3 regions of the Agromyces sp. NPDC058126 genome follow, and region 1 is predicted to be linked to each of the others. Evidence: predicted binding sites of a transcription regulator. Region 1 holds the regulator's gene; each other region holds the start of a gene.

The links. The regulator LexA, encoded in region 1, represses DNA repair genes until DNA is damaged. The targets are predictions, from matches to a motif close to TCGAACANNTGTTCGA.
Region 2: ACFVTR_RS02625 (Rv2578c family radical SAM protein) is a predicted target of LexA. The motif match lies at 952-967, and genes of this name have one in related genera.
Region 3: uvrA (excinuclease ABC subunit UvrA) is a predicted target of LexA. The motif match lies at 1,577-1,592, and genes of this name have one in related genera.

Annotation. Positions count from the first base shown of each region.
Region 1 covers NZ_JBHVTS010000001.1:1,141,074-1,143,336, forward strand. Annotated here, with positions in the region: gene metE (5-methyltetrahydropteroyltriglutamate--homocysteine S-methyltransferase) at 1-656, shown strand, start outside; gene lexA (transcriptional repressor LexA) at 765-1,448, opposite strand; gene ACFVTR_RS05105 (LysM peptidoglycan-binding domain-containing protein) at 1,707-2,129, shown strand; gene ACFVTR_RS05110 (histidinol-phosphate transaminase) at 2,197-2,263, shown strand, end outside.
Region 2 covers NZ_JBHVTS010000001.1:570,102-572,364, forward strand. Annotated here, with positions in the region: gene ACFVTR_RS02620 (ATP-binding cassette domain-containing protein) at 1-875, shown strand, start outside; gene ACFVTR_RS02625 (Rv2578c family radical SAM protein) at 976-2,112, shown strand; gene ACFVTR_RS02630 (sensor histidine kinase) at 2,263-2,263, shown strand, end outside.
Region 3 covers NZ_JBHVTS010000003.1:455,585-457,847, forward strand. Annotated here, with positions in the region: gene uvrA (excinuclease ABC subunit UvrA) at 1-1,521, opposite strand, end outside; gene uvrB (excinuclease ABC subunit UvrB) at 1,643-2,263, opposite strand, start outside.

The DNA of each region.
Region 1 (2,263 bases):
CCGTCAAGGGCATGCTCACGGGCCCGGTGACGATCCTCGCCTGGTCGTTCGTGCGCGACGACCAGCCCCTCGGCGACACGGCGCGCCAGGTGGCGCTCGCACTGCGCGACGAGATCGCCGACCTCGAGGGCGCCGGCATCAAGGTGATCCAGGTCGACGAGCCCGCGCTCCGCGAGCTGCTGCCGCTGAAGCTCGCCGACCAGCCGGCGTACCTCGACTGGTCGGTCGGCTCGTTCAAGCTCGCGACCGCGGGCGCGGCGGCGGCGACGCAGGTGCACACCCACCTCTGCTACTCGGAGTTCGGCGTCGTCATCGACGCGATCAAGAACCTCGACGCCGACGTGACCTCGATCGAGGCGGCGCGCAGCCGCATGGAGGTCGTCGACGACCTCTCGACGAGCGGCTTCGACCACGGCATCGGCCCGGGCGTCTACGACATCCACTCGCCGCGCGTGCCGTCGACGGCCGAGGTGCAGGCGCTCCTCGAGCGTGCGGTCGCCGAGATCCCGGCGTCGCGGCTCTGGGTGAACCCCGACTGCGGTCTGAAGACCCGCGGCTACGACGAGACGGTCGCCTCGCTCGAGAACATCCTCGAGGCGACGCGCGCGGTGCGCGCCGAGCTCGAGGCGCGCACCGAGCCGGTGCTCGCGGGCTAGCCGGACGACGAGAAGGGGCGGATGCCGCGTGCTGCGCGGCATCCGCCCCTCTTCTCTGTCTTGCGGTGCGTGCGGGGCCGCTCGCGCGGCCGGGGTCGCGTACCCGCGTCAGACCGCGCGGAGGACCGAGACGACCTTGCCGAGCACCTCGGCGTGGTCGCCCACGATCGGCTCGAACGCGCTGTTGCGGGGGAGCAGCCACGTGTGGCCGTCGCGCTGGCGGAAGACCTTGACGGTCGCCTCGCCGTCGAGCATGGCCGCGACGATCTCGCCGTTCTCGGCGGTGCGCTGCGAGCGCACGACCACCCAGTCGCCGTCGCAGATGGCGGCGTCGATCATCGAGTCGCCGACGACCTTGAGGATGAACAGCTCGCCCTTGCCGACGAGCTGCCTCGGGAGCGGGAAGACCTCTTCGACCTGCTGCTCGGCGGTGATCGGCACACCGGCGGCGATGCGGCCGACGAGCGGCACCATCGCAGCGTCGCCGACGGGGGCCGCGTCGCCCGCGGCGGGAGCGCGCTCCTCGAGTCCGGGCACCTCGATGAGGACCTCGAGCGCGCGGGGGCGGTTGGGGTCACGGCGCAGGTAGCCGGCGAGCTCGAGCTGGTTGAGCTGGTGCGTCACGCTCGACAGTGAGGAGAGCCCGACGGCGTCGCCGATCTCGCGCATGCTGGGCGGATAGCCGCGGCTCGCGACCGAGCGCTGCACGACCTCGAGGATGGCGAGCTGCTTGGCACTGAGGCTCTTGCGTCGACGCGCCCTTCCGATGTCACGCACGTCGTTGTCGCTCACGGTCTCCGCCCCTCGTTGCGATCGCCGCGCGATCGGATGTCGGTGGTTCCTGCTGCACTGTTGTCCAGACATTCGAAACTGTATCCGCCTCGCAGGGGTGCGGCAAACATTCGTTCGAGTGTGTCGGCATATTCGTGCACGAGAACGGCGGTGTTCGGATACTTGCCTTCGAATTCATTCGAAGATATATTCGGAACATAGATTCGCATTCGGCCCTCCCGGCCGAGGGCCGGATGCGATTCACTCAGGAGGTGTGAGATGAGCGCAGCGATCATGACCGGCGGGTACGCCCCGGTGCAGTCCCGCCCGGTGCCGTTCCACGAGCCCGACCGTCTCGCGCGTGCTGGCGCAGGCGAGGCGGCTGCGGTCCGCACCCGCCTGCGACTGACCCGGCGGGGCCGAGTGGTCTTCACGACGCTCGCAGCGCTCCCGCTCGTCGTCTGGGCGTTCGTCGTCGTGCTCGGGGCCGGCGGCGCTGCGGCCGACGTCTCCGGCGCCGGCGCGGGGGCCGCGCTCGAGTACGTCACCGTCGAGGTCGGCGCGTCCCTCTGGGAGATCGCCGAGTCGATCGCCCCCACCGCCGATCCGCGCGACACGATCGCCGAGATCGTCCGCATCAACGGCCTCGACGAGGCCACGATCGTGCCGGGCCAGCAGCTCGCCGTGCCGGCGGCCGAGTAGGCGGGCCCGCCCGGTCACACGGGGTCTCACGGAGGGGACGCCGCCCTCGCGTGGCTAGCATGGTTCGGTGACGAGTCTCGATGATCTCCCCATCCGCGACGACCTCCGCGGCCGTTCGCCGTACGGCGCCCCGC
Region 2 (2,263 bases), 570 kb from region 1:
GATGGCAGCGGCAGTACGACGACGAGCAGGAGGAGCTCCGGCGCCTCCGGTCCTCGATCGGCGGGACGGCGCGCAACGTCTCGCACGGGCGGGCGGCGACCGACAACGACAAGTTCCTCAAGTACTTCAAGGGCGAGAACGTCGAACGTTCGATCGCACGCCGGGTGCGCAACGCCGAGCAGCGGCTCGCGACGCTCGAACGCGAGCAGCTGCGGAAGCCCCCTGCGCCCCTCGCGTTCGCCGGGATCCCGTCGGGATCGCATGCGCTCGAGGAGTCCGCCGGGCTGCTCGTGCAACTCGACGACGTCGAGGTCCCGGGCCGGCTGCGGCTCGAGCGGCTCCGGCTCGAGCCGCTCTCGCGACTGCTCGTGACGGGGGCGAACGGGGCGGGCAAGTCGACGCTGCTCGGCGTGCTCGCCGGGTCGATCGTCGCCGACCGGGGAGCGGTGCAGCGCCGCAGGGGACTGCGCGTGCAGCTGCTCGAGCAGGACGTCCGCTTCGCCGATCCCGCGGCGACGCCGCGGGCGACGTACGAGCGCGTGCTCGGCGAGCGCCGTGCCGAGCAGGTGCCGCTCTCGGGCCTCGGCCTCCTCGCCCCGCGCGACCTCGGGCGGCCCGTCGGCGCGCTCTCGGTCGGGCAGCAGCGCCGGCTCGCGCTCGCGCTCGTCCTCGCGCGCCCGCCGCACGTGTTCCTCCTCGACGAGCCGACGAACCACCTCTCGCTCGCGCTCGCGACCGAGCTCGAGGAGGCGCTCGGCGGCTACCCCGGCGCGGTCGTCATCGCGAGCCACGACCGCTGGCTGCGCCAGCGCTGGTCGGGGGAGCGGCTCGAGCTGCACCAGGGCAGGGCGGCCCCCGTCGCGGTCGCCGGCTGAGCAGGCGGGATGCCTCGGGGTGCGCCCCGAGGCATCCCGTTCTTCGGACATTCGCCCCTGCACGCTTGCGCGAGATTCGAATATATGTTCGAATGAACGAGTGCGGTGGAGCGGGCAGGAGTTGGGAGTCGACCAGGTCGACGCCCTTCCCGGCCTCGCCCGGCTCAACAACCTCGTGCGATCCGTGCAGACGCCCGAGTTCGCCGGCGTCACCTTCCACGAGGTGCTCGCGAAGTCGGCGCTGAACCGAGTGCCCGGCCAGTCGATGATGCCGTTCGGCTGGACCATCAACCCGTACCGGGGCTGCAGCCACGCATGCCTCTATTGCTTCGCGCGCCCGACGCACGAGTATCTCGATCTCGACGCGGGCGACGACTTCGACCGTCAGATCATCGTGAAGGTGAACCTCGCCGAGGTGCTGCGGCGCGAACTCGCCCGGCCGTCGTGGCGGCACGAGCCGGTCGCGCTCGGCACGAACACCGACCCGTACCAGCGGGCCGAGGGGCGCTACGAGCTCATGCCCGGCATCATCGACGCGCTCACGACGAGCGGCACCCCGTTCAGCATCCTCACGAAGGGCACGCTGCTGCGCCGCGACCTGCCGCTCATCGCGGCGGCGGCCGAACACGTGCCGGTCGATCTCGCCATGTCGATCGCGATCCACGACCACGAACTGCAGCAGTCGCTCGAACCGGGCACGCCGTCGACGAAGGCGCGGCTGGCGACCGTGACGGCGGTCCGCGATGCCGGGCTCGACTGCGCGGTGTTCCTCATGCCCGTGCTGCCGTACCTCACCGACACGCGGGCGCACCTCGACGAGGCGCTGCGGCAGGTGAAGGCGGCCGGGGCGACGAGCGTGCTGTACGCCGCGCTCCACCTGCGCGGGGCGGTCAAGCCGTGGTTCATGCAGTGGCTCGAACGCGAGCATCCCGAACTGGTGCCGAAGTACCGCTCGATGTACTACGGCAACAACGCCTACGCCCCGAAGGACTACCGACGCTGGCTCGCCCAGCGCATCCATCCGCTGATCCGGGCGCACGGGCTCGAACGCGGCATCGAAGACCCGGTGACCGGCGGAGTCCGGTCGACGGCAGAGCCCCGCGACCGCTGGACCCGGCCGGGGGCGGCTGGGCGGCCGAACGGCGCTGGTGCCCATGCGGGCTCCGAGAGGGCGTCGTCCACGCTCGAACTCCCCGCCGGACTGGGCGCGCTCGCCGACCCGGCGGCCCTGTTCTGACCCGCCATGAGCGGGCCGTCCTGACCCGTCATGAGCGAAACGCTGCGCTCGCGGTGCGTGAAGATGCGCGAATTCCCGCCGAACTGAGATAATTCGCTGAGTCCGATCGGCTCGCGAAGGTCGGGCGCTGCTCGCGAGTGGAGGTTCACGA
Region 3 (2,263 bases), on a different contig from region 1:
GCGCTGCGCCTCGCCGCCCGACAGCGTGCCCGCGGCGCGGGCGAGGTCGAGGTAGCTGAGGCCGACCCTGATGAGGAAGTCGAGTCGCAGCTTGATCTCGCGGAGCACCTGGGCCGCGATGGTCTGCTCGCGCTCGGTGAGTTCGAGCCGGTCCATGAAGGAGCGCGCGTCGGTGAGGCTCAGGAGGCCCACGTCGGCGATGCTGTGGTCGTGGATGAGGACCGAGAGCACCTCGGGCTTCAGCCGCTTGCCGTCGCACACGGGGCACGGCACCTCGCGCAGGTACTCGGACCACCGTGCGCGCTGCACGTCGGTCTCGGCCTGCAGGTACTGCCGCTCGATGTACGGCACGACGCCCTCGAAGCCGGAGCTGTAGCTCATCTCGCGGCCGTAGCGGTTGCGCCACCGCACCTTGACCTCGAAGTTGTCGCCGCGGAGCACCGCGTTGCGGGCGTCCTCGCCGAGCTGTTCCCAGGGGGTGTCGAGCGAGAACCCGAGATCCCTCGCGAGGCCGTCGAGCAGCTTCTCGTAGTAGTTGTAGAGGCTCTTGCCCTGCGAGGTCCACGGGAGGATGACGCCCTCGGCGATGCTCAGCTCGGGATCGCCGAGCAGCAGCGCCTCGTCGACCGACATGCGGGTGCCGAGGCCGGAGCACTCGGGGCACGCGCCGAACGGGGCGTTGAACGAGAAGGTGCGCGGTTCGATCTCGGTGAGCTGGATGGGGTGCTGATTCGGGCACGAGAGCTTCTCGGAGAAGGTGGCCCACGCCGCCGGCCCCTCCTCGTCGACGAAGTTGACCTGGACCAGGCCGTCGGTCAGCCGGAGCGCCGTCTCGAGCGAGTCGGTCAGGCGCCCGAGCACCTCGGGGCCCGCGACGAGCCGGTCGACGACGACCGAGATGTCGTGCTTGACCTGCTTCTTCAGCTTCGGCGGCTCGTCGAGTCGCACGACCTCGCCGTCGACGACCGCGCGTGAGTAGCCTTGGGCCGCGAGCTCGCGGAAGAGGTCGACGAACTCGCCCTTCTTCTTCGAGACGACGGGGCTCAGCACCTGGAACCGCGTGCCCGCTTCGAGCTCCATCAGCTGGTCGGCGATCTGCTGCACCGTCTGCCGCTGGATCTTCTCGCCGCAGACCGGACAGTGCGGCACGCCGATGCGGGCCCAGAGCAGTCGCATGTAGTCGTAGATCTCGGTGATCGTGCCGACGGTCGAGCGCGGGTTGCGGTTCGTCGACTTCTGGTCGATCGACACGGCGGGGCTCAGTCCCTCGATGAAGTCGACGTCGGGACGGTCGACCTGCCCGAGGAACTGCCGCGCGTACGCCGAGAGCGACTCGACGTAACGCCGCTGACCTTCGGCGAAGATCGTGTCGAAGGCGAGCGACGACTTGCCCGACCCGGAGAGCCCGGTGAACACCACCATCGCGTCGCGCGGAATCTCGACGTCGACGTTGTGCAGGTTGTGTACGCGGGCTCCGCGGACACTCAGGCGCGAATGGGCATCGAGACGTGAAACTGGCACCCTTCGAGTCTAAAGAGGACCACCGACACGCACGGCCGGGGTACACGCGCTCTGAGCGAACATATGTTCGATCGGCGCGTGCGGGGCGACGACCGAGTGCGTCGCCGACCCTCGTGGATGCTCAGCCGAGATGGCCCGCCTTCTCCATCTGGCGCAGCTCGCGCTTGAGTTCGGACACCTCGTCGCGGAGCCTCGCGGCGAGTTCGAACTTCAGCTCGCCGGCAGCCTCGAGCATCTGCTCGTTGAGGTCGCGGATGAGGTCTTCGAGATCGTTCGCCCCCTCCGCCGCGATGCCCTCGCGCTTCAGGTTCGGCACCGGCGACTTCTTGCGGCCGTCGCGGCCGGCGAGCAGCGCCGCCGTGTCGGCCTCCTCGCGCGCGAGCACCTCGGTGATGTCGGCGATGCGCTTGCGCAGCGGCTGCGGGTCGATGCCGTTCACCCGGTTGTACTCGAGCTGCATCTCGCGGCGGCGGGTCGTCTCGTCGATGGCCTGGTTCATCGAGTCGGTGAGCACGTCGGCGTACATGTGCACCTCGCCCGAGACGTTGCGCGCCGCGCGACCGATGGTCTGGATGAGCGAGGTCGACGACCGGAGGAACCCCTCTTTGTCGGCGTCGAGGATCGCCACGAGCGAGACCTCGGGCAGGTCGAGGCCCTCTCGCAGCAGGTTGATGCCGACGAGCACGTCGTAGACGCCGGCGCGCAGCTCGGTGAGGAGCTCGACACGGCGCAGGGTGTCGAC